2 regions of the Streptomyces sp. CC224B genome follow, and region 2 is predicted to be linked to the other one. Evidence: riboswitches for the same ligand, from Rfam matches in the RefSeq annotation. Region 2 holds a riboswitch; the other holds the start of a gene.

Region 1 (15,281 bases), on a different contig from region 2:
CTAGCCCACTTCGGCCACGCCGAACCACCCGAAGGGACAGGGGAGTTGGACTGAACCGTCCGCGCGGGTGATACGTCCTTAAGCAGTAGGAAACCGGTGCCGCAAAATCCCTGCGGAATCACGCCCGTGGGGCAACACTGGACGGGACCGACTCGACCAACGGGGGAACGGGGGCGGCATGACCACCACATCAAGCCGTAGCACGGACGCGACCACCACCACTTCGCAGCGAAAGAACCCTTCCATGTGCCAGCACCAGCCACCCTGCCCGACAGCCGAATCCGCCGACAGGGAGGCCGCGTCGCTCGTCGCGCACCACCCGGAGCAGGGCTGGAGTCTGCTGTGCAACGGCGTCCTGCTCTTCGAGGACACCGGTGAGCTGCTGCCGAACGGCGAGATCATCGCGCCGCACCGGCCGCTGGGCACGAGCCAGGTGATGACGGCCGCCTGAGCCGCCGGCACGACCACACCACCGCGGAACAGCGCCTTCGCACCGAACCGGTACCTCACCGGACCGCTGCGAAACCCGAAAGGGCCGGCCCGGAGGACTTCTCCCGAAGTCTCCGAACCGGCCCTGACTTGTGCGCGCCGCACCCGGCCGCCCTCACCCGGCAACCGGCAGGCGCCCGGCCCCCGTGGTCCTGGGTCCCGGGGGCGCGACCTCAGTCCTCGTACGCGTCCAGCGGCGGGCAGGAGCAGACCAGGTTGCGGTCGCCGTACGCCTGGTCGATGCGGCGCACCGGCGGCCAGTACTTGTCCGCCGCGGACACCCCGGCCGGGAAGACGGCCTCGGCGCGGCTGTAGCCGTGCTCCCAGTCGTCGCCGAGCGCGGCCGCGGTGTGCGGCGCGTTCCGCAGCGGGTTGTCCTCCGCGGCCCACTCGCCGCTCGCGACCTTCTCGATCTCCCCGCGGATGGCGATCATCGCCTCGCAGAAACGGTCCAGCTCGACCAGGTCCTCGCTCTCCGTCGGCTCGATCATCAGCGTGCCGGCGACCGGGAAGGACATGGTCGGCGCGTGGAAGCCGTAGTCGATGAGGCGCTTGGCGATGTCGTCGACGCTGACGCCCGTGGACTTGCTCAGCGGCCGCAGGTCGATGATGCACTCGTGCGCGACGAGCCCGCCGGGGCCGGTGTAGAGCACCGGGTAGTGCGGCTCAAGGCGCTTGGCGATGTAGTTCGCCGACAGGACCGCCACCTGCGTGGCCCGCTTGAGGCCCTCGCCGCCCATGAGCCGGACGTACGCCCAGGAGATCGGCAGGATGCCGGCCGAGCCCCACGGCGCGGCGGAGACCGGGCCGACGCCGGTCTCGGGCCCGGCGGCGGGCTGCAGCGGGTGGTTGGGCAGGTACGGGGCGAGGTGCTCGCGCACCGCCACCGGGCCGACGCCGGGACCGCCGCCGCCGTGCGGGATGCAGAAGGTCTTGTGCAGGTTCAGGTGGGAGACGTCGCCGCCGAAGTGCCCCGGCTTGGCGAGCCCCACCAGCGCGTTGAGGTTGGCGCCGTCGACGTACACCTGGCCGCCCGCGTCGTGCACGGCCGCGCAGATGTCGGCGACGTGCTCCTCGAACACGCCGTGCGTGGACGGGTAGGTGATCATGAGCACGGCGAGCTGCTCGCGGTGCTGCTCTATCTTCGCCCGCAGGTCCTCGACGTCGATCTCGCCGTCGTCGGCGGTCTTCACGACGACGACCTTCATCCCGGCCATCACGGCGCTCGCGGCGTTGGTGCCGTGCGCGGAGGACGGGATGAGGCAGACGGTGCGCTGCTCGTCGCCGTTGGCCCGGTGGTAGCCGCGCACCGCGAGCAGACCGGCCAGCTCACCCTGGGACCCGGCGTTCGGCTGGAGCGAGACCTTGTCGTAGCCGGTGACCTCGGCGAGACGTTCCTCCAGCTCGCGGATGAGGGTCAGGTAGCCCTGCGCCTGCGGGGCGGGCGCGAAGGGGTGCAGCTGCCCGAACTCCGGCCAGGTGACGGCTTCCATCTCCGTGGTCGCGTTGAGCTTCATGGTGCAGGAGCCCAGCGGGATCATGCCGCGGTCGAGCGCGTAGTCGCGGTCGGCGAGCCGGCGCAGGTAGCGCAGCATCGAGGTCTCGGAGCGGTACTGGTGGAAGACCGGGTGGGTCAGGTACTCGTCCGAGCGCAGCAGCCCCGCGGGCAGGGCGTCCTCGGTGCTCGCGTCCAGGGCCTCGATGTCGGCCTCGACGCCGAACGCCGACCACAGAGCGGCGAGCTGCGCGCGCGTGGTGGTCTCGTCGCAGGCGAACGACACGTGGTCGGCGTCGGCCAGGTGGATGTTGACCCCGCGCTCGCGCGCGGCGGCGACCACGTCGGCGGCCTTGCCGGGCACCCGGGCGGTCAGCGTGTCGAAGTACGCGCCGTGCACGATCTCGACCCCGCCCGCCGTCAGGCCCGCGGCGAGCAGCGTGGCGTACCGGTGCGTGCGGCGCGCGATGGCCCGCAGGCCCTCGGGGCCGTGGTAGACGGCGTACATCCCGGCCATGACGGCGAGCAGCACCTGCGCGGTACAGATGTTGCTGGTCGCCTTCTCGCGGCGGATGTGCTGCTCACGGGTCTGCAGCGCCAGGCGGTAGGCCTTGTTGCCGTCGGCGTCGACGGAGACGCCGACCAGGCGGCCGGGCAGGTTGCGGGCGAACTTCTCGTGCACCGCCATGTAGCCGGCGTGCGGCCCGCCGAAGCCCATGGGCACGCCGAAGCGCTGCGTCGTGCCGACGGCGATGTCGGCGCCGAGCTCGCCGGGCGAGGTGAGCAGGGTCAGCGCGAGCAGGTCGGCGGCGACGGTGACGATCGCGCCGCGCTCGTGGGCCTGCTCGATGACCGGCTTGATGTCGCGGACGGCACCGGAGGCGCCCGGGTACTGGACCAGGACACCGTTGATCTCACGCCCGTCGAGCTCCGCGGGCAGGCCGTCGCTCAGGTCCGCGACGACGACCTCGACACCGGTCGGTTCGGCCCGGGTCCGGATCACGGCGACGGTCTGCGGCAGCGCGTCGGCGTCGACGACGAACACGCCGTTCTTGACCTTGCCGACGCGGCGCGAGAGCGCCATGGCCTCGGCGGCGGCGGTGCCCTCGTCCAGCAGGGAGGCGCCCGAGGTGGGCAGGCCGGTCAGGTCGGCGACGACGGTCTGGAAGTTGAGCAGCGCCTCCAGACGACCCTGCGAGATCTCCGGCTGGTAGGGCGTGTACGCCGTGTACCAGGACGGGTTCTCCATCACGTTCCGCAGGATGACGGGCGGCGTGAACGTCCCGTAGTAGCCGAGCCCGATCATCGAGTCGAGGACCTGGTTGCGGTCCGCCAGCGCACGCAGCTCGGCCAGCACCTCGGCCTCGGTGCGGGCGCCGGGCAGCTCCAGGGCCTCGGCGTTCTTGATCACATCCGGCACGGCGGCCGCGGTGAGCTCGTCGAGGGAGCCGTACCCGACCTGGGCGAGCATCTTGGCACGCGCTTCGGCGTCGGGGCCGATGTGCCGCTGCTCGAAGGGGATGCCCTGTTCGAGTTGCGAAAGCGGGGTGCGAGGAGTGGCGGTCATGGCGGAGGCCTCCTGGTCTGGCACGACCTGCGAGGGGTACCACGGCGCGGGTACCCGTACGGCCTCCCCCTCTGTCATCTCAACCTGAGAGCTTCACAGGCCCGCCCAGGGCGGCCCTGCTTGCACCGTCGGTGAGGAAGGGATTCGAACGTGCCCGCCCGACGCCCGCCCTGCTTTCCAGAGTGGCCTCATCCGTGCGGTACAGGGGCCTGAGAGATTCCGGGGAGGAGTTGCTCCTTCGGCGCTCCCCGGTGCTGCCACCGAAGAGCTCTCCCGCACGGGGTCAACAGCCGCTTGCCAGCCTACCAGCGAGGTCCCTGCCCGATCCCTCGAGTGGCCGCCCGCCCCGAAGTGCTCTTTCGTAGTGATGAGGGGGTGCTGCGAAAGTACTTCCGAGCGTGACAAGCGCCGACGAGCACTGGCAGGCCGGATAAGTCCTCATAAGGGCTGAGAAGCCCGAGATACGCCTAGAAGTACTGTGAAGCGCTGAGAAGCGACATCGACCTCGGCGAGCAACGACAACCGAAAGCCGGTCAGCCCGGATGAGCCGCGATCAACGGGAGGGAACGTGCAGACAGATATCGATCCCCGCAACCTGATCGGCCGCAAGGCGTTCGACCGCGACGGCAACAGGATCGGCACGGTCGACGAGATCTACCTCGACGACGCGACCGGCGCCCCTGAGTGGGCCGCCATACGCACCGGCCTGTTCAGCCGGGACGCCTTCGTCCCGCTGGAGTCCAGCGAGCTGGTCAAGGACGGCACCCTCCGCGTCCCCTTCGACCGTGCCCTGATCAGGGACGCCCCGGATTTCGGCGTCGGCCGCCACCTCTCCCCCGAGCAGGAACTCCAGCTCTACCGCCACTACGGCCTGGACGTCGCCCCGGCCCCGCCTTTCCCCGATCACGACTTCGGCCCCACCCCCGAAGACAGCAACACCTGACCATCCCCATCCGACTGGCCCCCACCCGGTGGCCCCCAGTCCGGCTGCCTCCTCGTCCGGGCTGCCCCTCGCCCGGCTACCTCCCGTGCGCCTGCCTCCCGTACGGCTGCTTTCCGTACGTTGCCTCCCGCACGGCTGTCTCCTCGCCCCGGCTGCCCCTCGCCCGGCTACCTCCCGTGCGCCCTGCCTTCCGTACGGCTACCTCCTCTCCCGGCTGGCCCCGTCCGGCGCCCCCCATCGGGCTGCCTCCCCGTCCGGCTAGCCCGTCCGGCGCCCCCATCCGGCTGCCTCCCCGTCCGGCTGGCCTTGTCCAACGGCCCCTGCCGGTCCTCACTGAGGCTGCCGGATTTCGCTACATCTGCCGGTCCTTGCCACGCCTGCCGCTCGTCCCGTGCCTGCCGGTTCTTGCCACGCCTGCCGTCGCCTCCGCCACCGGTGCCGGTGCCCGCCCGGGCCGGTGCTCACCAGGCCTGTCGGCCTCTCCACCCCTGACGCCCGGCCAGCACCCCAGCCCTGGTCACTCAGCCGCCGACCTCCCCGATACAGCTACGCCCTACGCCCTCCGCACGCCCCCAGCGCCCCTTCCCTAGCCCGTACCAGCGATACCCCCTGCACCCCGGTCGCCCCACACGCCCACCTCATCCACGGCTGCCGCCGCCGCTCCCCCACCGACAACCCCGGCGGCCGTCACCAACGGCAGCGGATCCGAAGGCTCCAGTTCCGGGTCGTCCGTGCGGAACGTGCGCACCCGGCCCGGGGGCGACTCCGGTGTCTCGAACCGCACCGTCACCCGCCCCAGGCCGCTTCCCTGCACCCACCCGGGTCCGTACACGGCATGCCGTACGTCGTGCCCCGCGGGCCACCGCCGCTCGACAGGCGCCACCGGCTCCCCGGCCCCGGCCCCCGCAAGGACCGCCACCTGGTGCGTCGCGTCCCCCAGGCCCGAGACAGGTCTCGTCCCGGCCCCCTCAACCGACGCACCGGCCTCAGCACCACCCCCGCTCACAGCCCCTCCACCAGCTTCGGCCACCCCGTCACGCTCAGCAGGCGAGGCCCCCGGCCCCTCCCCGGCCTCCACCAGCGCATGCGCCTCGGCCTGCGCCTGGGCCTGCGCGAACAGGTCCTCCTGCGTGAAGTCCGCGAGTCCGCTCACCCCTACGCCGAGCAGACGCACCCCGCCCGTCGTGTCCACCGACTCCAGAAGCCGCGCGGCCGCCTCCCGCACCACCGCCGGGTCGTCCGTGGGCCCCCGTAGCGTCTCGGAGCGGGTCAGCGTCGAGAAGTCGAAGCGCCGCACCTTGAGGACGATGGTCCGGCCGGAGTGCCCGGCCGCCCGCAGCCGCTGCACGCACCGGTCGGCGAGCCGCGCCACCTCCAGGCGCACCCGCACCCGGTCGTGGATGTCCACGTCGTACGTGTCCTCGACACTGACGGACTTGGTGTCCCGCTCGGCCACCACGGCTCGCTCGTCCCGCGCCAGCGCCATCGCGTACAACCCCTCGCCGTGGGCCCTGCCCAGGAGCCGCACCAGCTCGTCCTGCCCGGCCTCCGCCAGCTCCCCCACCGTGGTGATCCCCGCCCGCCGCAGGTGGTCCCCCGTCGCCGGGCCCACGCCGGGCAGCACCCGCACCGACATCGGCCCGAGCAGCTCCCGCTCCGTGCCCGGCTCTATCAGCCTGAGCCCGTCGGGCTTGGCCTCCTCGGAGGCGATCTTCGCGAGCATCTTGGACGCGGCGAGCCCCACGGACCCCGTCAGCCCCGTCACCCGCCGGATGTCCGCCCGCAGCCGCTCCCCCACGGCCCGGGCCGAGGCCGCGTCATCGGCGACTCCACCGGCCTCCAGGTCCACGAAGGCCTCGTCGAGGCTGAGCGGCTCCACGAGCGGCGACAGCTCCCGCAGCAGCCCCATGACCTGCTCGCTGATCTCCCGGTACAGCCCGAAGCGCGGCACGAGGTACGCCGCGTTCGGCGCGAGCCGGCGCGCCTGCCCCATCGGCATGGCCGAGTGCACCCCGAACCGCCTGGCCTCGTAGGACGCCGTCGCCACGACCCCGCGCGGCCCCAGCCCGCCGACCACGACGGCCTTGCCGCGCAGGCTCGGCTTCGCGGCCTGCTCGGCTGACGCGTAGAAGGCATCCATGTCGAGATGCAGGATCGTCGGCGCGGTTCTCACACCTCTGATGCTGCCCTACGCCACTGACAATGCCCTGGACCAGGCCCACCGGCCGACGGAACACGACAACCGCCCCAGCCGAAGCACCTCGGCACACAGGCAGCAACAACCTCGTGGCTTGCAGCCCAGGGAGGAGCGAGGAACCCCGTCACCAGCGCGGACCGGCGCACCGCAAGGGCGCGTACGACCCCCTGCGCGCTCCGCAGGCCCGCCCCCGCACCAGCCCGGCACGGAACAGCCTTCGGCCCGATACGCGGCCCTCAGGCCCTCATACGGCCCGGTTCCGCCGCCGCGCCAGCTCGTCCCCCGGATGGTGTCCGACCAGCGTCTCTCCCGTGTCGACGCGCTCCCCGTGCAACTGGGACAGCGCGGCCTCGACATCCCGCCACACGACTCCGACGGCGATTCCGAAGACCCCCTGGCCCCCCTGGAGCAGCTCGTGCACCTCGCCGGGCGACGTGCACTCGTACACCGTCGCGCCGTCACTCATCAGCGTCGTGCGCTCCAGGTCCTGGAAACCGCTGTCCCGCAGGTGCTGCACGGTGGTGCGGATGTTCTGCAACGAGACGCCGGTGTCCAGGAAACGCTTCACGATCTTCAGCACGACGACATCGCGGAAGCTGTAGAGCCGCTGGGTCCCGGAGCCGCCCGCCGCACGCACACTGGGCTCCACGAGCCCGGTACGCGCCCAGTAGTCGAGTTGCCGGTACGTGATGCCCGCCGCCGCGCACGCCGTGGGGCCGCGGTAACCGATGCGGTCCCGCTCGGGCTGCTGTGTCCGGTCTTCCGGTGCGGACGGGCTGCCGTTACCGTGGAGCGCCACCGGGCGCCTCGAAGGGGGTTCGGCCGAGCCGCCGTGCAGCGGATACGAACCGCCCACCGCTGTACCGTCGCCGCTGCTTCTCACGCCGACCTCCGTCCTTGACCTGCCTCATCGACGGTAGGCAGTCGCCAGGGGCTCGTCAACGATCGCCACACTCGCCACGCCGAGTGATAATCACCCTGCGAGTGGTTTCGCGTCCCCTGCCGCGGGGAAAGGCTAGCCGAATGCTCCGGAGCGGGCCTCTCCGCGGCCGCTCACGAGCACCCGGCTGTCACTGGGTACCCAGCTGTCGCCGGGCACCCGGCCGTCACTGGCTGCTGGTGCCGAAGTCCTCGGGCGAGATCTGGTCGAGGAACTCGCGGAACTTCTCCACCTCGTCCTCCTGCTCGTCCGGGATGGCGATGCCCGCGTCGTCCAGCACCCCGTCACTGCCGTAGATCGGCGTCCCGGTGCGCAGCGCCAGCGCTATGGCGTCCGAGGGACGGGCGCTCACCTCGACCCCGCTGGCGAAGACCAGCTCGGCGTAGAACACGCCTTCCCGCAGGTCGGTGATGCGCACTTCGGTGAGCTCCTGACCCACGGCCTCCAGCACGTCCTTGAAAAGGTCGTGCGTCAGCGGCCGCGCGGGTGCCATGCCCTGCTGTGCGAAGGCGATGGCGGTCGCCTCCCCTGGTCCGATCCAGATGGGGAGGTACCGGTCGCCTCCCACTTCACGCAGGAGCACGATCGGCTGGTTGGAGGGCATTTCGACCCGGACACCTACGACGTCGAGCTCGTTCACACAGCAACCCTAGGACGTGCCCGGCAGGTTTGGGTAGTCGGGCACCCGTCGAGTCAGCGCGGCCGCACACCCAGGGCACTGTGCACGAGTGCCGTGTGCAGCCTGCCCGTGAGCCCCGCTAGCTCTTTCGTACGCGCTTCCGCATGGGCCCTGGTCTGCGGATTGCGGTGCCGGCGCAGCGGCGCCACGATCTGGTCGACGAGGGCCGCGTCCCGCTCCGCCGCGGCCTTCATGGCCCGCAGATGCCGTGGCTCGATGCCGAAGCGTCCGAGCTCCACGACGAGCGCGGCCACGGTCACGGCGTCGGCGTCGTAGCTGCCGTCCGGCAGCGGCGCGATCAGGCCGTACGCCTCCCACTCCGCCAGTTGGCCCTCCTCGGCCTCGACGGCGGCGAGCAAGGCGTCCCGCCCCACCCGGGCGGCGGTGCGCTCCTCCTGCTCGCCGGGCGGGGCGTCGTCGCTCCCGTCCCGCTGCTGGCCCACCGAAGGCAGCGTGACCTGCTCCCCCCGCGCCATCGCGTCGAGCTGCTCGCGGATGACCTTCAGCGGGAGGTAGTGGTCGCGCTGCACCCGCAGCACGTACGCCAGGCGTTCGACGTCCTCGGGGCTGAACTTGCGGTACCCGGACGGGGTGCGCTGCGGTTCCACGAGGCCTTCCGACTCCAAGAACCTGATCTTGGAGATGGTGACCTCGGGGAACTCGTCACGCAGCACGTTCAGGACCGCGCCGATGCTCATCAGCCGGTCGTCCGCAGCGGCGGTGCCGCTTCCGGCACCGCCCCTCGGTGTGTGCAGCATGGGCCTTCCTGGGGGTGGTTCAGATGCCCCGCTGGCTCGCGTAGAAGACCAGTCGGTACTTGCCGATCTGGACCTCGTCGCCGTTGGACAGGGCGACGGAGTCGATCCGCTCCCGGTTCACGTACGTGCCGTTGAGGCTGCCGACGTCGGCGACGGTGAAGCTGCCGTCCGCGGCGCGACGGAACTCCACGTGGCGGCGCGACACGGTCACGTCGTCCAGGAAGATGTCGCTCTGCGGGTGGCGCCCCGCCGTCGTCAGGTCGCCGTCCAGCAGGAAGCGGCTGCCCGAGTTCGGCCCGCGCCGGACCACGAGCAGCGCCGAGCCGAGCGGCAGCGCGTCCACGGCGGCCTGGGCCTCGGGCGACAGCGCCGGGGACGGCGTCTGGCCCGTGGTCTCGGCGTCGTAGGCCTCCAGGCCGGAGATGGAGATCGTCGACGTGGTCTCGGACGGACGCTCGGCCACCGCCCCGGGCCGCAGCGGCGCACCGCAGTTGGAGCAGAACCGGCTGGCCTGCGCGTTGCGGTTGCCGCACCTCTGACACACCAGGGCCGACATGGACGGATCCTCCTGCCGCGGCTGCCCCGTCGGGGCATGGGACGCGTACGGGTCCTGGGTAAACCCTCCACCCGTACCTGAGGTTGACGGATCCCCGAAACCTATGCGGCCGGAACTGGCAGGGTCAACAGACGACGCGCCCTGTCCGCCCGAAATGTCTCCACCCGGGCCACCCACCTGGTCCCGGAACAGCGGGCGCTCGCCCACCTGGGTCTCGGGCACGTCTCCCTTACGCGCCGCACGGTGGCGGGCGTCGTCACGCGTACTCTTGCCGAACAACTTCGCAAACAACTTCACGGGCGATTCCCCTTGACCGAAACAGACCCGCCCGTGGGGCAGGACGAACCCTGATTGCACACACCGGCGTACATGGGCGACACCGACATCCTCACAACGTCCGGAGCCGCCAAACAGTTTCCACCACGCACCGCGTCCCGCGTGCGCCGACCCCCCGCAACCTCATGCCCGGGACCGCCGGCCCCCATGCGACCCCGCCTCACTGGGAGGACGACCGAGCGTAGTCAGGCCGCTTCGCGGGTCGCAAGGCATCCACGACGATCTTCTCCGTACGTGCGACAGTGACCGTGGCCTGCTCCTTCTCCAGAGTCTGCACCACACCGCCGGGGATGTTGAGCGCGGGCTCCAGGTCCTGGGGCTTGCCGATGACCTTGAAACGGTAGGGCTCGGCGACCTTGCGGCCGTCCACGCGCACACCGCCGCCCGCCGCGTCCGAGAGATGGGTGCCGGCCACCACCCGTACGTCGTTGACCTGGATGGCCTCGGCGCCCGCGGCGCGCAGCTCCTGGATGGCGTCGAGCAGCATGTTGGCCTCCACCGTCCCCTTCTTGTCGTCGATCGTCAGCGTGATGCCGGGCCCCTGGGCGGCCACGGTGCCCGCGAGGACGCCGAGTTGCCGTTCCCGCTCGGCGGTCTGCTTGCGGGCCTCCTCGGCCTGGTCCGAGCTGCTCTCGAGGCCGGTGCGCTGTTCCTCGAGACGCCGCTTCTCATCTTCCAGACGCTGAGTACGGTCATCCAGTTCATCGAGGATGCGAACAAGATCTTCTTGTCGTGCGCCGCGCAGCGCGTCACTGCTGTCATTGGTGGACCGCACCTGGATCGCCAGGCCCAGGCCGAGCACGAACAGCAGCAACGCCACGATGAGTTGGGCCCGGGTGAGGCGCGGCGGCCACAGACCCTTCACGAGCCGCTGGCGCCCGGTCAGCGGCGCCGGTCCCGTCCGCGCGTTCCCGGCCTCGTCACCGGTCCCGCGGGGCGGCACCGGGATCTCGGGGGGCAGCTCCCTGCGGGGGCCGCCGCCGGGCGTGTCGTCCCCGTTCCTGGGGCTGAGCGAGCTCATCGGCCTCACGCCCGGAAGACGTGCCGGCGGATGGCCGCGGCGTTGGAGAAGATGCGGATGCCGAGGACCACGACGACCCCCGTCGAGAGCTGGGCGCCCACGCCCAGCTTGTCCCCGAGGAAGACGATGAGCGCGGCCACCACCACGTTCGACAGGAACGACACCACGAAGACCTTGTCGTCGAAGATCCCGTCGAGCATCGCCCGCAGACCGCCGAACACCGCGTCGAGCGCGGCCACCACGGCGATCGGAAGATACGGCTCGACCACCGCGGGCACCTCGGGCCGGACCAGCAGTCCGGCCACGACTCCCACGACGAGGCCCAGTACGGCGATCACGATGCGCTCTTCCCTGCCTTCGGCTCTGCTGTTCGTACGGTCACACTGGGCGCGGCCGGCAGCCGGAGGTCGTCCGCCACCGAGATGCCGGTGCGGATACCGAAGTTCTCCTGGAGAGCATGCAGATACTGGCCGTCGGGGCTGTTCTGGAATCTGGTGCTCAACTGCTGGCCGTCGCCCACCGCGAGCACCGTATACGGCGGCACCAGCGGCTTGTTGTCGACCAGTATCGCGTCACCGGCCGCCCTGATGGCCGACAGTGCCGTCAGCCGCTGGTCGTTGATGGCGATCGCCTCGGCGCCGGACTGCCACAGGCCGTTGACGACGCGCTGCATGTCCCGGTCACGCACTCGGCCGGTGTCGGAGAAGCCGCCGTTGTCCCGGGGGCCGCCGCCGCCCTGATCGGCTTCCTTCTTGTCGTTGACGACCAGCCGGACGCCGGGACCGTGCACCGGCGTCGCGCCGGACAGCAGGGAGACCAGATCGGCCGTGCCCCCGCCGTGTTCGCGCAGCGCGGCCCGCTGCCGGGTGTTCACGTCGTTGCGCAGGTCGTCGACCTCGTCCTCGAGGTCGTCCGCGTCGGTGGTCGCCGCCTCGACCCGGTCGATCAGTTCGGCGCGTTCCTTGGCGAGGACGGGGGCCGCTATGCGCGCCTGGGCCGCGCCGACGGTCACGACGAGCGCGGCGAGCACCAGGCCGAGCGCGAGCCCGAGTTTCGCCCGGAGTGTCTTGGGCACCCCGGTTGTGCCGGATTCCCTCTTGCGGGCGGCGGCCTCCGCGTACCCCTCGTCCAGGCTGTGGTCCATGACGGTGGTGAGCAGCGACATGGAAGCGTCCGGGCGCGAGGCGCGCGGGACGGTGCTCCGAACGGGGGGCTGCTGCGGCATGCCGCACATCGTCGCACGTCGCGGGCGCTACCTCCGAATGGCCCCACCGATGTGCCGGACAGCACCACTTACGGGTGCTGTCCGGCACATATGCACGCTCAGCGGCCGGCGCTGTCCACCACTGCCGCCCATTCGTCGAGCAGCGCCTGCGCCGAAGCCTCGTCGGGACCTTCGGCCCACAGGTGGGTGACCGCTTCCGCCGGGTCGGGCAGCACCAGCACCCAGCGCCCGTCCGCCTCCACGACCCGTACGCCGTCGGTGGTGTCCACGGACCGGTCGCCCGCGGCCTCCACGACGCTGCGCATGACGAGGCCCTTGACGGCCCACGGCGTGGCGAGGTCCCTGCGCTGCACGTGGGCGCGCGGGATCCGGGCGTCGATCTGGCTGAGCGTGAGCTGCGTGCGCGCCACGAGCCCGATGAGCCGTACGAACGCGGCCGTGCCGTCGAAGACGCTGCTGAACTCCGGCACGATGAAGCCGCCGCGCCCGTCACCGCCGAAGATCGTCGAGTCGCCGCGTCCGACCCGGGTCAGGTCGTCCGGCGACGTGGTCGTCCAGTCGACCTGCGTGCCGTGGTACGCGGCGACCTGCTCGGCGATCCGCGTCGTCGTCACGGGCAGCGCCACGCGGCCGCTGCGCCGCTCGGCCGCCACCAGGTCCAGCATGACGAGCAGTGCCCGGTCGTCCTCGACGATGCGGCCCTTCTCGTCGACCAGGGAGAGCCGCTCGCCGACGGGGTCGAAGCGCACGCCGAAGGCCGCACGGGCCGACGCCACGATCTCGCCGAGCCGCATCAGTCCCGCTCTGCGGGCGTCGGCGGACTCGGTGGGCCGCGACTCGTCGAGGCCCGGGTTGATCGTCAGCGCGTCCACGCCGAGCTTGCCGAGCAGGCTGGGCAGCACGAGCCCCGCGCTGCCGTTCGACGCGTCGACGACGACCTTCAACCCGGACTCGGCGATGCCGGAGGTGTCGACGTTCCGCAGCAGCGACCCGGTGTACGAGTCGAAGACGCTGGACGGGAAGTGCAGGTCACCGATCTCTCCGGGGAAGGCCCGCCGGTACTCCTGGCGCGCGTACACCCGGTCGAGCTTGCGCTGGCTGGCCTGCGAGAGGTCCGCTCCCTGCCCGTCGAAGAACATGATGTCGACGGAGTCAGGCACCCCGGGCGTCGTACGGATCATGATGCCGCCGGCGCTGCCGCGTGCCGTCTGCTGCCGCGCCACCGGCAGCGGCACGTTCTCCAGGTCCCGTACGTCGATGGCGCTGGCCTGCAGCGCGGAGATCACGGCCCGCTTGAGCGCCCGGGCACCACGGGAATGGTCACGCGCGGTGGTGACCGTCGAGCCCTTCTTCAGGGTCGTGGCGTAGGCGCCGGCGAGGCGTACCGCGAGCTCCGGGGTGATCTCCACGTTCAGGATGCCGGAGACCCCGCGCGCGCCGAAGAGGTGCGCCTGGCCGCGGGACTCCCAGATGACGGAGGTGTTGACGAAGGCGCCGGCCTCGACCGTCTTGAACGGATAGACCCGTACGTTCCCCTGGACGATGGATTCCTCACCGACAAGGCATTCGTCGCCGATGACGGCGCCGTCCTCGATCCGTGCCGCCCGCATGATGTCCGTGTTCTTGCCGACGACACAGCCGCGGAGATTGCTGTGCGGTCCGATGTACACGTTGTCGTGCACCACGGTCTTGTGCAGGAAGGCTCCGCTCTTGACCACCACGTTCGAGCCCACGACGGTGTGCTCGCGGATTTCCGCGTCGGCCTCGACCTTCGCGTAGTCACCGATGTACAGCGGCCCGCGCAGCACGGCGTCGGGGTGCACCTCGGCGCCTTCGGCGACCCACACTCCGGGCGAGATCTCGAAGCCGTCGAGTTCGACGTCGACCTTGCCTTCGAGGACGTCGGCCTGTGCCTTCACATAGCTTTCGTGGGTGCCGACGTCCTCCCAGTAGCCCTCGGCGACATAGCCGTAGACCGGCTTGCCTTCCTTCATGAGCTGCGGGAAGACGTCCCCGGACCAGTCGACCGGCACATCGGGGTCGACGTAGTCGAAGACCTCGGGCTCCATGACGTAGATACCGGTGTTCACCGTGTCGGAGAAGACCTGGCCCCAGGTCGGCTTCTCCAGGAAGCGCTCGACCTTGCCTTCTTCGTCGACGATGGTGATACCGAATTCCAGCGGATTGGGGACGCGCGTCAGACAGACGGTGACGAGGGCGCCCTTCTCCTTGTGGAAGTTGATCAGCTCGGTGAGGTCGAAGTCGGTCAGAGCGTCACCGGAGATGACCAGGAAGGCGTCGTCCTTCAGCGCCTCCTCGGCGTTCTTCACGCTGCCGGCGGTGCCGAGTGGCTTCTCCTCATTGGCATAGGTGAGCTCCATTCCGAGCTCTTCACCGTCGCCGAAGTAGTTCTTGACGAGGGACGCCAGGAACTGGACGGTCACTACGGTCTCGGTGAGCCCATGCCTTTTCAGCAGGCGCAGCACGTGCTCCATGATCGGCCGGTTGGCGACCGGCAGGAGCGGCTTGGGCATGCTCGAGGTCATGGGGCGCAGGCGTGTGCCCTCGCCCCCGGCCATCACGACGGCCTTCATGTCGGTAGCGTCCTCCTCGATAGATGACGATCACGCCGACCGAGCCCACCGGATTTGGCCCGTTCCCTACTGTCCCGGGCCCGCAAACTGCTACCGCTGTCGCATGGGCGAGGCTCAATCGGCCGTGGCGTCCGCCCTGACAAGTCGGCGGACCTGAACCACATAGAGGACTCCTGCCCACCAATACAGGGTTGTACCCCATCCGGCGAACGCCCATCCGAAAATAGCAGCGAGTGTATGGATCCAGCCACTTCCGTCACTGAGGAGCAGCAGCGGAAAGGCGTACATAAGGTTGAAGGTAGCGGCCTTCCCGAGGAAGTTCACCTGGGGCGGCGGATAGCCGTGCCGCCGGAGGATCCCCACCATCACGAGCAGGACCAGCTCGCGCAGAAGGAGTATGCCGGTCAGCCACAGCGGCAGAATCTCGCGCCAGGTCAGGCCGACCAGCGTCGACAGAATGTAGAGCCGGTCCGCCGCGGGG
Region 2 (15,281 bases):
TGGCCGGGAGGTTGTGCGTGACGGGCCGCTCGGGGCACGCGTCCCACAGCTCCGTGAGCCCGTCGCACAGCTCCAGGACGTAGTCGGGCTCGGTGAGGTTGAAGGTCTCCGGGGCGAACTGGAAGCGGATGTCCGCGTCCGGGCGGGCGTCCGCGAGGCGCGCCATGCGCGCCGCCGCCCGGCGCGCGGTGGCGGCCACGGCGGCGCGGTCCCGGCCGAGCACGACGTCGCGCCACACCGGTGAGGTGGCGATGTACAGGTGCACCACCGCGCGCGGCAGGCCGTCGATCGCCTCGAAGGTCCGGTCGATCAGGTCGTCGCGGGCCGCGGTGAAGACGACGGGCGTCACGTCCGGCGGCACGGCCCCGGAGCGGGTCGACTCCACGAGGTGGCGCACGAAGTCGAAGTCCGCGCGGCTCGCCGACGGGTAGCCGACCTCGATCTCCTTGAACCCCGTCGACACGAGCAGGTCGAACAGGCGCCGCTTGCGCGCGGGGTCCATCGGCTCGGCGAGGGCCTGGTTGCCGTCGCGCAGGTCGACGGGGACCCAGAGCGGCGCCTGGGTGAGCGTGGCCGAGGGCCAGCTCCGGTCCTGGAGCGGGACGTCGACACGCCGGTCGAACGGGAGGTAGCGGTGCGCGGGCATGGGGCCGGGGCGCTGCGGGTTCCAGGGATACGCGATCACGCGGACCACCCTAGGCAGACCTCAGCTCCTCAGACAAGTACTCCTCAGACGAGTAACGCCGGAGGTGCCGGGCGGTGCGTACACTCGCCGCGTGACCCCAGCCAAGTCCTCCGCGCCGTCCTCGCTCGGCGGCGCCCTGCGCCCGAGCCCGCTCGTCGAACAGGCCACGGAGCGGCTGCGCGAGCACATCACCGCGGGCCACTGGGGCGTGGGGACGAAGCTCCCGGGCGAGACGACCCTCGCGAAGGAGCTCGGCGTCGGCCGCTCCACCGTCCGCGAGGCCCTGCGCGCGCTCGCCGGGGCCGGGCTCGTACAGGCGCGGCAGGGCGCCGGCGTCTTCGTCACCGCCACCGAGCCGGTCGAGGACTGGCCGACGCGGCTGCGCCGGGCGGCGATCGAGGACGTGTACGAGGTACGGGCCCTCGTCGAGGTCCAGGCCGCACGGCTGGCTGCGCGGCGGCGCACGCCCGAGGACGTCGCGGCGATGCACGCCGCCCTCGCCGCCCGCCGGGCCGCGGCACCCGGCGGCGACGCGGCTTTCGTCGACGCCGACATCGCCCTGCACGCCACCGTGGTGGCGGCCGCGCACAACCCCGTCCTGACGGACCTGTTCGCCGAGTTCCTCCCCGCGCTGCGGCAGGGCCTCGTCGGCCTCCTGGAGCTGATCGACGTCCGCCGGGAGGAGACCGACCACGGTGACGCCGCCCACGAGGCCCTGGTCCGCGCGGTCGAGGCGGGCGACCCCGACACGGCGGAACGCACGGCACGAGCGGAACTGGAAGCGACCCTGGGGAAGTTCGCCCGCCGGTCCTGACGGCGGCCGGGGCCGGGTCAGGGGGTGGCCCAGTCGCGCATCGCGGTCTGGTCGGGGAAGTCCGCCACGTTCTTGTCCAGCGGTGTCGACGTGTACTGGTGGATGCGCCACCTGGCGCGGATGCGGGGCTTGCCCGCGGTGACGTAGTCGGCGATCCAGAGGCCGTCGCCGGCGTACGACGTCGTGTCGCGGTTGAGCCAGAAGTCGCGGTTCGTGTACAGCAGGGTCCGGTGGCCCGGGCGCAGCCGCTTCACCTCCTTGATGAAACGGTCCTTCTCCGCGTTCGTGGCCGCCGTGTGGTCGCCCGTCCACTCCCAGTCCACGGCCAGGAACTCGCCCGCCTTCTCCGGGGCCTTGGCCACGAAGTACTCCGCCTGGGCCGTGATGTTGCCCGGCCACAGGAAGTGGTAGAAGCCGACGACGCAGCCGGCGTCGCGGGCGCGCTTGGTCTGGGCGGAGAGGCGGGGGTTGATGTAGGAGCGGCCCTCCGTCGCCTTGACGATGACGAAGGAGATGCCCTCCGTGGAGAACGACGACTGATGGGAGCTCACGTCGATGCCGCGCAGCATGGGGTGGCCTCCGGGAGTGGGGGGAGGGAGGGTACGGGGAAGCGGGTGAGGGGAGGGGAGGGGCCGCCGGGGGCGCGGTGGGGGGTTCGTCCCGGCGGTCGGTGAAACGTGAAATGTTGACGGTGGATTGACCGTTCCCCGAATCAAGCCCCGGCATCCATACTTGAGGGCTCTTCCCACACCCCCCACCCCCAGGGGAGCCCCATGGCCCTCAGCCGTCGCGCCTTCCTCACCACGGTCGGCGCCACCGCCTCCGCCGCGCTCGTCGGCACCTCCGCCACGCGAGCGGCCGCCCGGCCGCTCGACGTCCGCGCGTGGCTGGCGGCGGTGGACTCCGCGACTCCCTTGCAGCGGCTCACGATCCCCGGCACGCACGACTCCGGCGCCCGCTTCGGCGGGTGGTGGGTGGAGTGCCAGAACACGACCCTGGGGCAGCAACTGGCGTCCGGCATACGCTTCCTGGACATCCGGTGCCGGGCCTTCGAGGGCTCCTTCACCGTCCACCACGGGGCCTTCTACCAGCACCTCAACTTCGACGACGTCCTCGGCGCCTGCCGGGACTTCCTGCGCGGGCAGCCCACGGAGACCGTGCTGATGCGGGTCAAGCAGGAGTACTCGGAGGCGAGCGACACCGCGTTCGGCGCGATCTTCGAGGACTACCTCGACCGCCGCGGCTGGCGGTCGCTCCTCCACATCGGCGACACCTGGCCGCGCCTCGGCGACGCCCGCGGGAAGGTCGTGCTCATCGCCGACAACGGCGGGCTGCCCGGCGGCATCCGGTGGGGCGACGGCACCGTCTTCGACATCCAGGACGACTGGAACGCCGCCCCCGCCGCCAAGTACCCGAAGATCGAGGAGCAGTTCCGCGAGGCCGTGCGGCAGCCCGGGAAGCAGTACATCAACTTCGTGTCCACGGCGGCCGGGCTGCCGCCGCGCTGGAACTCCGACACCCTCAACCCGCGGACGCACTCCCTCCTGGAGAGCCCGGAGGGACGCGGCTGGCGCGGGCTCGGCATCGTCCCGATGGACTTCCCGAACACCCGCGCCGGACTGGTGGAGTCACTGATCGCCCACAACTGACCTCGCGCACCGGCCGGGAGCCCTGCCGGTCGGTGGGCAGATGCCGGGCGCCGGCGAGCGGTCCGGGCCTGTCTTCGGGCCGGACCGCTCACCGCGTGCTGCTCGCCGCGTACTGCTCCTCGCTAGGCCGCTCGGCCCGCCGGGTGGAAGTTGTGGCGTTCACGGACGACGGGGAAGCCCGCCTTGGCGAAGTTCGCGGCCATGGGGAGGTTGCCCCGGTCCGTCGCTCCGCTGATGAACTCCGCGCCCCGCTCGACGAGGAAGTGGGTGCACTCCGCGAGGAGGTCGTAGGCGTAGCCGCGACCGCGCTGTTCCGGGACGACCCCGATGAAGCCGATGGTCGGGCCGGAGGGGTTGTGGGCCGGGATGTGGATGCCGGCCAGGTCGCCCTCCGGCGTGTACGCGGTCTGCCACCACTCCCGCGGGGAGGGGCACCAGTGGAAGAAGTCGAGCTCCTCCTGGGCGGCCTGGTCGAGGCCGCCCTCCCCGATGGCCTTCAGCGCGTGGGCGTCCAGCGTGGCGGAGTGGATGCGGCGCAGGGCGTCGAAGAACACGGTGTCGTCGGGTTCGGCGCTGAAGCGCAGGCGACCCGGCCGCTCGGGCAGGCCCCGCTCCGGGGTCCAGCGGTACAGGAAGCGCTCCACCAGGAGTTCGTACCCCGCCGCTCGCGCGGCGGTGAAGCGGGTCTCGGCGCAGGCGCGCAGGCCGGGCTCGTCCCGCCAGTCGCCGGGCAGGTTGATCTCGAGCTCGACCCGCCAGGGGGCGGAGCGCAGGAGCTCGGCCCCTGCCTCCTCCTCGCCCTCGGCCACGTCGAACCAGTTGATGTTGACGGGCTCCGAGTCGTCGGGGCCGCCCCACCACGCGCCGCGCGCGACGACCTCGCCGTCGCGCAGGGCGACGCGCTTCCAGTCGGGGCGGAACCGGGTACGCCGGTGGCCCTCACGGGCGCCCAGGGGGTCGGGGAGTGCGTCGAAGAGATGGGCGTCGCTCGCGGAGAGCGCGCGGATGACCGGATCGGTCATGGATTCCTCCGGGATACAGGCTGCTTGGAGCGCTCCCGGTCAGAACCTCAGAACTGACGAACCACGCCGGGACAGCGGAAGAGGGAGCGCTGAAAAGGTGTGAACCGCACGGCACTCGCCTCCTTCCATCCGTCTCAGGGCGTGGAGCCACACAGTACGTGATCTTCCGCGGGCCCGTCCACGGTTTTCCGCGCCCCCTGGCCGCCCACCTTGGCCGCGCCCCTGGCCGCCCACCATGGCCGCGCCCTGGCCGAGCCGCCCCGGCCAGGGCCCCGGAGAGGGCTCAGCACTCGATGATGTTCACCGCGAGGCCGCCCCGCGCGGTCTCCTTGTACTTCACGCTCATGTCGGCCCCGGTCTCCTTCATCGTCTTGATGACCTTGTCCAGGGAGACCTTGTGCGAGCCGTCGCCGCGCAGGGCCATGCGGGCGGCGGTCACGGCCTTCACCGCGGCCATGCCGTTGCGCTCGATGCAGGGGATCTGGACGAGGCCGCCGACCGGGTCGCAGGTCAGGCCGAGGTTGTGCTCCATGCCGATCTCGGCGGCGTTCTCCACCTGCTCGGGGGAGCCGCCGAGCACCTCGGCGAGGGCGCCCGCCGCCATGGAGCAGGCGGAGCCGACCTCGCCCTGGCAGCCGACCTCGGCGCCGGAGATGGAGGCGTTCTCCTTGAAGAGCATGCCGATGGCCCCGGCGGCGAGCAGGAAGCGGACGACGCCGTCCTCCTTCTCGGTCTCGGAGGCGCCGCCGGCCGCGAAGTTCATGTAGTAGTGCAGGACCGCGGGGATGATCCCGGCCGCGCCGTTGGTGGGGGCGGTGACCACCCGGCCGCCGGCCGCGTTCTCCTCGTTCACCGCCATCGCGTACAGCGTGATCCACTCCATGGCGTGGGCCTGCGGATCGCCCTCGGCGCGGAGCTGGCGGGCGGAGTGGGCGGCGCGGCGGCGGACCTTGAGGCCGCCGGGCAGGATGCCCTCGCGGGACATGCCGCGGGACACGCAGGCCTGCATGACGCGCCAGATGTCCAACAGGCCCGCGCGGATCTCGTCCTCGGTGCGCCAGGCCTTCTCGTTCTCCAGCATCAGGGCGGAGATGGACAGGCCGGTCTCGGCGGAGAGGCGCAGCAGCTCGTCACCGGTGCGGAAGGGGTACTTCAGGACCGTGTCGTCGGGCACGATCGGGTTCTCGCCCTCGGCGCCCTCCTGCTGGAGCACGGTCTCGTCGACCACGAAGCCGCCGCCGACCGAGTAGTACGTCTTCTCCAGGAGCAGCGCGCCGTCACCGTCGTGGGCGGCGACCGTCATGCCGTTCGCGTGGTACGGCAGCGCCTTGCGGCGGTGCAGCACCAGGTCCTCGTCGAAGTCGAAGCCGATCTCGTGCATGCCGAGGACGTTCAGCCGGCCGGAGGCCTTGATCCGCTCGACGCGGTCGTCGGCCGTCTCCACGTCCACGGTGCGCGGGGACTCGCCCTCCAGGCCGAGCAGCACGGCCTTGGGCGTGCCGTGGCCGTGGCCGGTGGCGCCGAGGGAGCCGTAGAGCTCGGCCCGGACGGAGGCGGTGTGGGCCAGCAGGCCCTCGTTCTTCAGGCGCCGGGCGAACATGTGCGCGGCGCGCATCGGGCCGACCGTGTGGGAGCTGGACGGGCCGATGCCGATCGAGAACAGGTCGAAGACCGAGATGGCCACGAGAGAACTCCAATGGTGGTTGGTAGACGCCGTCGTCTGCCGGGCGGTGCAGAGGTACAGGTCGTACAGGTCGTGCGGGTCGTGCGGGTGCTGCGGGCGCGGGACGCGGTGCGGGGCACCCCAGCTCACTGTCCAGTGTGCGGGGTGCCCCGATGTTTCGTACGTACGAACTAAAGCGTACGAAATTACTTCAGGCCGGGGTACAGCGGGTGCTTCTCGGCCAGGGCGGTCACCCGGGCCTTGAGCGCCTCGGCGTCGAAGCCCGGCTTGAGGGTCTCCGCGATGACGTCGGCGACCTCGCGGAAGTCCTCGGCCGTGAAGCCGCGGGTGGCCAGGGCCGGGGTGCCGATGCGCAGGCCGGAGGTGACCATCGGCGGGCGCGGGTCGTTCGGGACGGCGTTGCGGTTGACCGTGATGCCGACCTCGTGGAGGCGGTCCTCGGCCTGCTGGCCGTCCAGCTCGGAGTGGCGCAGGTCGACCAGGACCAGGTGCACGTCCGTACCGCCGGACAGGACGGAGACGCCGTGCTCCTTGACGTCGTCCTGGACCAGGCGCTCGGCGAGGATCTTCGCGCCCTCCAGGGTGCGCTCCTGGCGCTCCTTGAACTCGGGCGAGGCCGCCACCTTGAAGGAGACCGCCTTGGCCGCGATGACGTGCTCCAGGGGGCCGCCCTGCTGGCCGGGGAAGACCGCGGAGTTGATCTTCTTGGCGAGCTCCTGCGTGGACAGGATCACACCGCCGCGCGGGCCGCCGAGGGTCTTGTGCGTCGTGGTGGTGACCACGTGCGCGTGCGGGACGGGGGAGGGGTGCAGGCCCGCCGCCACCAGGCCGGCGAAGTGCGCCATGTCGACCATGAGGTACGCGCCGACCTCGTCCGCGACCCGGCGGAAGGCGGCGAAGTCGAGCTGGCGGGGGTAGGCCGACCAGCCCGCGACGATCAGCTTCGGGCGGTGCTCCTTGGCGAGCGCCTCGACCTGGGCCATGTCGACCTGGCCGGTCTCGTCGTCGACGTGGTAGGCGACCACGTTGTAGAGCTTGCCGGAGAAGTTGATCTTCATGCCGTGGGTCAGGTGCCCGCCGTGCGCGAGGTTCAGGCCCATGATCGTGTCGCCCGGCTTGAGCAGCGCGAACATCGCGGCCGCGTTGGCCTGCGCGCCCGAGTGCGGCTGGACGTTGGCGGCCTCGGCGCCGAAGAGCTCCTTGATGCGGTCGATCGCGATCTGCTCGACCACGTCGACGTGCTCGCAGCCGCCGTAGTAGCGGCGGCCCGGGTAGCCCTCGGCGTACTTGTTGGTGAGGACGGAGCCCTGGGCCTCCATGACGGCGACCGGAGCGAAGTTCTCCGAGGCGATCATCTCGAGGGTGGACTGCTGGCGGCTCAGCTCGGCGTCGACGGCGGCGGCGACGTCCGGGTCGAGCTCGTGGAGAGGGGTGTTCAGAAGCGACATCGGAAGATCAGTCCTTACGCCGTGTGAAGTCAGCTACCGGAGAACTCGGTGTACTCGTCGGCGGAGAGCAGGTCGCCCGGCTCCTCCGCGACGCGCACCTTGAAGAGCCAGCCGCCCTCGAAGGGCGCCGAGTTCACCAGGGACGGGTCGTCCACGACGTCCTGGTTGGCCTCGGTGACCTCACCGGAGACCGGGGAGTACAGGTCGCTGACCGACTTGGTCGACTCCAGCTCGCCGCAGGTCTCACCCGCGGTGACCGTGTCGCCGACCGCCGGGAGCTGGACGAAGACGACGTCACCGAGCGCGTTGGCGGCGTGCTCCGTGATGCCGACGGTCGCCACGCCGTCCTCGGTGGCCGACAGCCACTCGTGCTCCTTGCTGTAGCGAAGCTGCTGGGGGTTGCTCATGGCGTGAATTCTCCTGTACGCGGGCGTGTGCTGAGGAACGCGGGGATGTGCAGTCTTGCGGAGTGAGACGGGACACACGGGACACGGCGGACGCGCCGGGCCCCGGGACGTCCGGGCCGGGGCCGTGACGCGCCGGGCCCGTGCTGCCCGGACCGGGGCGGACGCGGGTCAGCCCCGGGAGGGGACGGGTGTCACTTCTGCCGCTTGTAGAACGGCAGCGCCACGACCTCGTACGGCTCGTGGGTGCCGCGGATGTCGACGGCCACGCCCGCCGTGCCGGGCTCGGCGTGGGCGGCGTCGACGTACGCCATGGCGATCGGCTTGCCCAGGGTCGGCGACGGGGCGCCGGAGGTGACCGTGCCGACGACCTCGCCGTCCACGACGACGGACATGCCCGAGCGCGGCACCCGGCGGCCCTCGGCGACCAGGCCGACGAGCTTGCGCGGGGGCGCGGACTCGGCGCGCTCGGCCGCGGCGGCCAGGGCGTCGCGGCCCACGAAGTCGTCGCCGTGCGAGGTCTTGTCGAACTTCACCACCCGGCCCAGGCCCGCGTCGAACGGCGTGAGCGACGTCGTCAGCTCGTTGCCGTACAGCGGCATGCCCGCCTCCAGGCGCAGCGTGTCCCGGCAGGACAGGCCGCACGGCACGAGCCCGGCGGGGGCGCCGGCCTCCGTCAGCGCCTGCCACAGCCTCTCGGCGTGCTCGGGGGCGACGAACAGCTCGAAGCCGTCCTCGCCGGTGTAGCCGGTGCGGGCGATCAGGGCGGGGACGCCCGCGACGGTGCCGGGCAGGCCCGCGTAGTACTTCAGGCCGTCCAGGTCGGCGTCGGTGACTGCCTTGAGGATTCCGGGGGACTCGGGACCCTGGACGGCGATCAGGGCGTAGGCGTCGCGGTCGTCACGGACCTCGGCGTCGAAGCCCGCGGCGCGCTCGGTGAGGGCGTCCAGGACGGTCTGGGCGTTGGAGGCGTTCGCGACGACCATGTACTCGGTCTCGGCGAGGCGGTAGACGATCAGGTCGTCGAGGATGCCGCCGTCCTCCCGGCAGATCATGGTGTACCGGGCACGGCCCACGGAGACGGAGCCGATGTTGCCGACGAGCGCGTGGTTCAGCAGGTCCACGGCCTGGGGGCCGGTGACGGTGAGCTCGCCCATGTGGGAGAGGTCGAACAGGCCGGCCTTGGTGCGCACGGCGTTGTGCTCGTCGCGCTCGCTGCCATACCGCAGCGGCATGTCCCAGCCCGCGAAGTCGGTCATGGTGGCGCCGAGCGAGCGGTGCAGGGCGTCGAGGGCGGTGTGGCGGGGGCCACGTGCGGTCTGACTCATCAGTACAGGCTCCAGGGCATGACGGGCGAGGTCTTTCCTCCCCATCTGTCATAAACCTGAGAGGTTCACCACGCCGCACGCGTATAACGGGGCATGACTTGCACCTTGGGTGGAGCCGCCCCGTCGGCCGGGGGTGTGGCCCGCTTTTCAGATGTGCCTCGCCCGCGCGGTACGGGGCCTGAGAGATTCAAGGGAGGAACTTGCTCCTTCGGCGCCCCGGGACGCGGACGCGTCGTCGGGGACTCTCCCGCGCGGATTCAAACGGCCGGTATGGAGTTGGCGCGCACATCATTGCACGCGCCCCCGCTTCGCAACAGCCGCAACCAAGGAGTGCCGTGGTGCCGTCTTCGCAGGACATTACCTTCTCTTTACACTCGATGGAGAGGTACTGGTGACGAGTGACGTGAGCCGCATGGGGAGGCCGATCACGGTGCGCAGGAGCAGTGCTTACGCGACGACGACGGGCGTCGCGCTGCCCGAGGCGGGTGCGGTGCTGCCCGGCGGGGGCGTCGCGCTGCCACCGCAGCCGGGCGTCCGGGCGCGCGAGGCCCTCGGGCACTACCCGCGGCCCGTCGTCCGCGACCTGCGGGCCCGCGCCGGGCGCGCCCCGCGCCGCCTGGTGTTCGCCGCGGGCGACGTGGTAGTGGTCTCCGGGCTGCCCGGCAGCGGCAAGTCCACGCTGATGCGGCGCGCGGTGGCGGGCCCGCGCGTGGACTCGCAGGACACCCGCGACCGCTGGGCGGACCGGATGCCGCGCCAAATCCCGTACGCGCTCTACCGCCCGCTGGTGCGCGTCGCGCACTACGCGCGGCTGCGCCGGGAGCTGCGCGCGGGCTCGGGCGTCGTCGTCCACGACTGCGGCACGCAGCCCTGGGTGCGCCGCTGGCTGGCCCGCGCCGCGGCCCGGCGCGGCGCGACCCTGCACCTGCTGCTGCTCGACGTGCCCGCCCCGGTGGCCCTGGCCGGCCAGCACTCGCGCGGCCGCGGCGTCTCGCGGTACGCCTTCGCGCGCCACCGCAGGACCGTCGGGCGCCTGGTGCGCGACGCCGAGCGCGGCCGGCCGCCGCGCGGCTGCGGCTCGGCGGTGCTGCTCGACCGGGAGGCCGCCGGGGCGCTGCGGGAGATCGGCTTCGCGGAGCCCGGCGACGGGGAGTGAGGGACGGCCCCGGCGGCGGGTGCGAGGGCCGCGGCGGCGTCCGGACCGGGCGGCGTTAAGGTCGGGCCGCAGGACCGCACGTCGAGCAGGGGTACGAGACACATGGACTTTCCGGGGGAGTTTCCGGGGGACGTTCCGGGGCGCGCGCACGCCCATCCCTACGGCGGGTGGCCCGCCAACGAACTGGAGGAGGTCCTCGCGGCCTCGCTCGGCGCGCCGCCCTCCGAGGCGACCGGCGCGCGGATCGTCGAGGTCCTCGGCCGCAGCCGGGTGTGGATCCCGCTGCCCGGCGGCGGCGGCCCCGACAGCGCCACCCTCGACCTGCCGACGCTGGAGCTGCACGGTCAGGCCTATGTGCCGGTCTTCACCTCCGAGCAGCAGTTCCAGCAGGTCACCGGGGGTCGGATGAGCTGCACGGTGGCGCCCGCGGTGGAGTTCGCGCGCGGGCTCCAGCCGGAGCTGGGCATCGCGCTCAACCCCGAGGGGACGGTGGCGGTGCCGCTGCCGCCCGCCGCGGTGGCGGCGCTGTGCCGGGTGGGGCGCACGGAGCTGGACGGCCCGGCGACCGGGGGCCGGGTCAGGCTCTACGAGCCCGACTGGCAGGACGACCCGGTGGACTTCCTCTCCGCCGCCTCACGGGAGTTCGAGGCGGCCGGCGTGGTGCTCACCGCGCGCCGCTGCCTCGCCACCGTCGAGGACGAGGAGCCCACGCTCTTCGTCGGCGTCGAGCTCTCCTCCTGGGAGGGCGACGCCCGCGACCTGCCCATGCGCGCCCTCTCCCGGGCCCTGACCGAGGCCGCGACCCCCTGGCCGGTCAACCTGGTCCTCCTCGACGTGGCCCAGGACCCGGTGGGCGACTGGATGCGGAGCCGGGTCCGGCCCTTCTTCACGGCACCCTGAGGGGCCCTGCGCCCCGGTTGTCACCGCTCCGCGGCTCGTCCTCGCCCGGCGAGGAGATCCAGCCCGTCCGGCGCTCGAGGACGAGGCCGAAGGCCGGTCGACGGGGCCGCGCCGGGCCGGAGCCCCGGTCCCCGGAACGCGGCCCCCGCGAGGGGGGCGCGTGCGCCCGGGCCCACTCCCAAGGCGCCCCGCCCGCTTAAGCTGGGAGGCATCACGCGGTCGGCCGACGGCCGCGCAGGCATGTCGCGAAGGGGCGGTTACGGGTGAGCGCGTCGGGCACGGCTGCGGCCGGAAAGGTCGAGCAGATGCTGCGCCAGGTGACGCCGGGGCGCTATGACGCGTACGAGGCGCTCCTGGGCGCGCTCGCCGAGGGCAAGGTGTGGATGCTGCTCTGGCACGGCCAGGCCGGTTCCCCCGACGCCCAGTACGGCAACATGGAGGTCGAGGGACACGGCTACGCCCCCTGCGTGACCTCGGCCCAGGAGCTCTCGGCCAGCGGCTGGAACCGCGGCTACGAGGTCGTCGGCGGCCTCGACGTGGCCCGCGCCCTATACCCCGACCACTACGGCCTGTGGCTCAACCCGCACGCCCCCGGCGGCGGCGTCGGCGTCCCCTGGCTCGATCTGCGACGCCTCGCCTGCGGCCTCGACCTGCACCCCGCGGGCCCGCTGCGCCTCACCGAGCCGACCATAGAACTCCCGCAGTTCTACGCGCTGCTGACCCAGACCGCGCACCGCACCCCGGCGGTCCGTGCGCTGCGCCGGGCCTGGGTGCAGCCCGCCCTCGGCGCCCCGTACCTGGCCATCGGCCTGGACGTGTACGACACCTCGCCCGCGTCGGTGGACGCCGTGCGCGCGATGATGCAGAAGTCCATCGGCGCCGTCCCCGAGGGCCTGCCCGTGTCGACGGTCGCGATGGCCGACCCGCACGACCCGGTCGCGATGTGGCTGCGCGCCCACACCCGCCCGTTCTACGACCGCGACGCCCAGGCGGCCCCCGCCCCCGCCGCGGGCGGATACGGCTACCCCGCGCAGTACTGAGGCGTTCCCGGAGGAACCCGCAGCACCCACGGCACCCGCGGCAATCCGCGGAATCCCCTCCGCGCGCCGGCCGCGGAGAACAGGACAGTGGCCGGATTCCGCTTGGCCGCACCGGCCTGATCAGCGCCTCCGTGCACGATGTCCGCATCTGAGGCCGGAGTGACCTAATGGGCCCGCGTGGTGCCTTGGCCCCCAACTGCCCCGTGTTCGTACGGCGTTCAGTCTCGTCCGGATAACGGAACACCTCGATCAGCATCACGGTTGCGCATCCATTCCCCGACAAGTCTGGTAACAGATCACGACCCCGTTGAAGACTCCCGCTCCAAGGGGCCTTCGCCCCTGTGTACGACGGACTGATCACGTCGCTACAGCGGCAAGTGCGGGCCGGTCACCGCCGGTTGAGAGGGGTCCCTGCCACGATGACGGCGCCATTGCATGACACACCTGCGGACGCGGAACCCACGGAGGACGTCGCTCCCGCAGCCGGTGCAGGGGTGAAGAAGGTCGAGGGGCGGTCCCTCAAGCAGATCGCCTGGAACCGGCTCAAGCGGGACAAGGTCGCCCTCGCGGGCGGGATCACCGTGCTGCTCCTGGTCCTGGTGGCCGTGTTCGCCCCTCTGATCGTCAGCCTGCTCGGGCATCCGCCGAACGACTTCCACCAGGAGGAGCTGGACGAGCTGACGAACCTGCCCAAGGGCGCGTTCGGCGGCGTGAGCGGCGACTTCCTCTTCGGCGTCGAGCCCAACAAGGGCCGTGACGTGTTCAGCCGGATCGTCTACGGCGCCCGCATCTCGCTGCTCGTGGCCTTCCTCGCCGCGATCGTCGCCGTCGTGCTCGGCACCCTCTTCGGCATCATCGCCGGCTACTTCGGCGGCTGGGTCGACGCCCTGATCAGCCGCGTGATGGACGTGCTGCTCTCCTTCCCGCAGCTGCTGTTCATCATCTCCCTGGTCTCGGTGCTGCCCGACGACTTCCTCGGCCTGCAGGGGACGAGCGTGCGCGTCGCGATCCTCGTCCTGGTCATCGGCTTCTTCGGCTGGCCGTACATCGGCCGCATCGTGCGCGGGCAGACCCTCTCGCTGCGCGAGCGCGAGTACGTCGAGGCGGCCAAGAGCCTCGGCGGCGGCCGGCGGCACATCCTGTTCAAGGAGCTGCTGCCGAACCTGGTCGCCCCGATCACCGTCTACGCGACACTGATGATCCCCACGAACATCCTGACCGAGGCGGCCCTCAGCTTCCTCGGCGCGGGGGTCAAGCCGCCGACCGCGTCCTGGGGCGGCATGCTGCGGGACGCCCTCGAAACGTACGAGCACGACCCGATGTTCATGGTCTTCCCGGGTGTGACGATCTTCATCACGGTGCTCGCCTTCAACCTCTTCGGGGACGGTCTGCGCGACGCGCTCGACCCCAAGGGAACCCGCTAGCAGTCCCCAACCGACTTGCCCCGGCCGCTGGTCAGGTGGCTCTTTCCATGGTTCTTCGGCAGCGACAAGCCCAGGACCGCGAATCTCGGAGGTTGCGAGAAAATGCCCACAGTTTCCCCGAAACGGCGGCTCACCGCTGGTGCGGCCCTCGTCGTCGCGGCGCTGGTGACCACCACGGCCTGCGGCGGCGGCGACGGCGACGGCGACGGTGACGGCAAGGGCGCCGGCTACAACGCCGCCCTGAACAAGGTCGCCAACCCGTCCAAGAAGACGGGCGGCACCCTGCGCATGGTCGGCAAGCAGGACCTCGACTCGGCCGACCCGCAGCGCGCCTACTACGGCATGTCCTGGGACTTCATGCGCTTCTACACCCGCCAGCTGGTGTCGTACGACACCAAGCCGGGCAAGGCGAGCACGAAGCTGGTGCCGGACCTGGCCGAGTCCACCGCGAAGATCTCGGCCGACGGCAAGACCTACACCTACAAGCTGCGCGACGGGCTCACGTGGGAGGACGGCTCGCCGCTGACCTCCAAGGACATCAAGTACGGCATCGAGCGCATCTGGGCCAAGGACACCATCACCGGCGGCCCCGGCTACCTGCGCCAGGCGCTCGACCCCAAGGGCGAGTACCCGGGCCCGTACAAGGACAAGTCGAAGGACAAGCTCGGTCTGAAGGCGATCGAGACGCCCGACGACAAGACCATCATCTTCAAGCTGCCCAAGCGCAACGGTGACTTCGAGCAGTTCCTCGCGATGCCGTCCGGCTCCCCGGTGAAGGCGGCGAAGGACACCAAGGCCAAGTACACCTCGCGGCCGTTCTCCTCGGGCCCGTACAAGTTCCAGACGTACAAGCCCGGCAAGAAGATCGTCCTGGTCCGCAACGACAAGTGGAAGAAGTCCTCGGACCCGATCCGCCCGGCGCTGCCGGACAAGATCGACGTGACGATCTCCGCCAACCTGGAGGAGAACGACAAGCGCCTGATGGCCGGCGACTACGACGTCGACCTCAACGGCACCGGCATGACCCAGTCGGGCCGCGTCACCGCCGTGCAGAAGCACAAGGGCAGCGTCGACAACATGCACACGTCCTTCGTGCGCTATGTTGCCCTGATCCACACGGCGGAGCCGTTCAACAACGTCCACTGCCGCAAGGCCGTCTTCTACGGCACCGACTTCGCGGGCCTGCAGCAGACCCGCGGCGGCAAGCTCGCCGCCGGTGAGATCGCCAACAGCACCTTCCCGAAGGCGATCCCGGGCCACAGCGACTACGACCCGTACGGCGTCCTGGCCCGCAACGGCAAGCCGGACCCGGCCAAGGCCAAGGACGAGCTGAAGAAGTGCGGCAAGCCGAACGGCTTCAGCGCCAAGCTCACCGCCCGCAACAACAACCCGGGTGAGGTCGACGCCGCCGAGGCGCTGCAGGCCCAGCTCAAGAAGGTCGGCATCAACGTCGACGTCGAGTCCCTCGACGGCGCCGACTCCGCCAGCATCACCGGCTCCCCGTCCGTGGTGAAGAAGCGCGGCTACAGCATGCAGATGTCCGGCTGGGGCCCCGACTTCCCGTCCGGCCAGGGCTACGCGCAGCCGCTGTTCGACTCCCGCTTCCTGGTCGAGAACGGCAACTACAACGAGTCGCAGATCAAGGACAAGAAGGTCGACGCGCTCTTCGACAAGGCGATCGCGGAGACCGACCCGGTCAAGGCCGGTGAGATCTACAAGCAGCTCGA

The links. Region 2 has a riboswitch for glycine ahead of gcvT (glycine cleavage system aminomethyltransferase GcvT). Riboswitches for the same ligand answer to the same signal wherever they lie in the genome.
Region 1: linked by a shared signal. The riboswitch ahead of gcvP (aminomethyl-transferring glycine dehydrogenase) and the one ahead of gcvT (glycine cleavage system aminomethyltransferase GcvT) in region 2 are both predicted to bind glycine.

What each region holds. Positions count from the first base shown of each region.
Region 1 is NZ_JASCXL010000027.1:76,536-91,816, forward strand. Features, by position in the region: gene QK440_RS13600 (DUF5999 family protein) at 245-451, shown strand; gene gcvP (aminomethyl-transferring glycine dehydrogenase) at 663-3,551, opposite strand; glycine riboswitch at 3,739-3,837, opposite strand; gene QK440_RS13610 (PRC-barrel domain-containing protein) at 4,120-4,494, shown strand; gene QK440_RS13615 (DNA polymerase IV) at 5,081-6,667, opposite strand; gene QK440_RS13620 (MerR family transcriptional regulator) at 6,936-7,574, opposite strand; gene QK440_RS13625 (bifunctional nuclease family protein) at 7,798-8,271, opposite strand; gene QK440_RS13630 (MerR family transcriptional regulator) at 8,325-9,068, opposite strand; gene QK440_RS13635 (FHA domain-containing protein) at 9,088-10,038, opposite strand; gene QK440_RS13640 (DUF881 domain-containing protein) at 10,121-10,981, opposite strand; gene QK440_RS13645 (small basic family protein) at 10,987-11,319, opposite strand; gene QK440_RS13650 (DUF881 domain-containing protein) at 11,316-12,215, opposite strand; gene QK440_RS13655 (mannose-1-phosphate guanyltransferase) at 12,305-14,800, opposite strand; gene QK440_RS13660 (CDP-alcohol phosphatidyltransferase family protein) at 14,915-15,281, opposite strand, start outside.
Region 2 is NZ_JASCXL010000045.1:36,898-52,178, reverse strand. Features, by position in the region: gene QK440_RS19445 (2-isopropylmalate synthase) at 1-646, opposite strand, end outside; gene QK440_RS19440 (FCD domain-containing protein) at 777-1,499, shown strand; gene QK440_RS19435 (glycoside hydrolase family 25 protein) at 1,517-2,068, opposite strand; gene QK440_RS19430 (phosphatidylinositol-specific phospholipase C) at 2,273-3,148, shown strand; gene QK440_RS19425 (GNAT family N-acetyltransferase) at 3,271-4,170, opposite strand; gene QK440_RS19420 (L-serine ammonia-lyase) at 4,454-5,854, opposite strand; gene glyA (serine hydroxymethyltransferase) at 6,040-7,302, opposite strand; gene gcvH (glycine cleavage system protein GcvH) at 7,332-7,709, opposite strand; gene gcvT (glycine cleavage system aminomethyltransferase GcvT) at 7,901-9,034, opposite strand; glycine riboswitch at 9,192-9,294, opposite strand; gene QK440_RS19400 (AAA family ATPase) at 9,447-10,190, shown strand; gene QK440_RS19395 (enhanced serine sensitivity protein SseB) at 10,293-11,090, shown strand; gene QK440_RS19390 (enhanced serine sensitivity protein SseB C-terminal domain-containing protein) at 11,354-12,130, shown strand; gene QK440_RS19385 (ABC transporter permease) at 12,550-13,554, shown strand; gene QK440_RS19380 (ABC transporter substrate-binding protein) at 13,657-15,281, shown strand, end outside.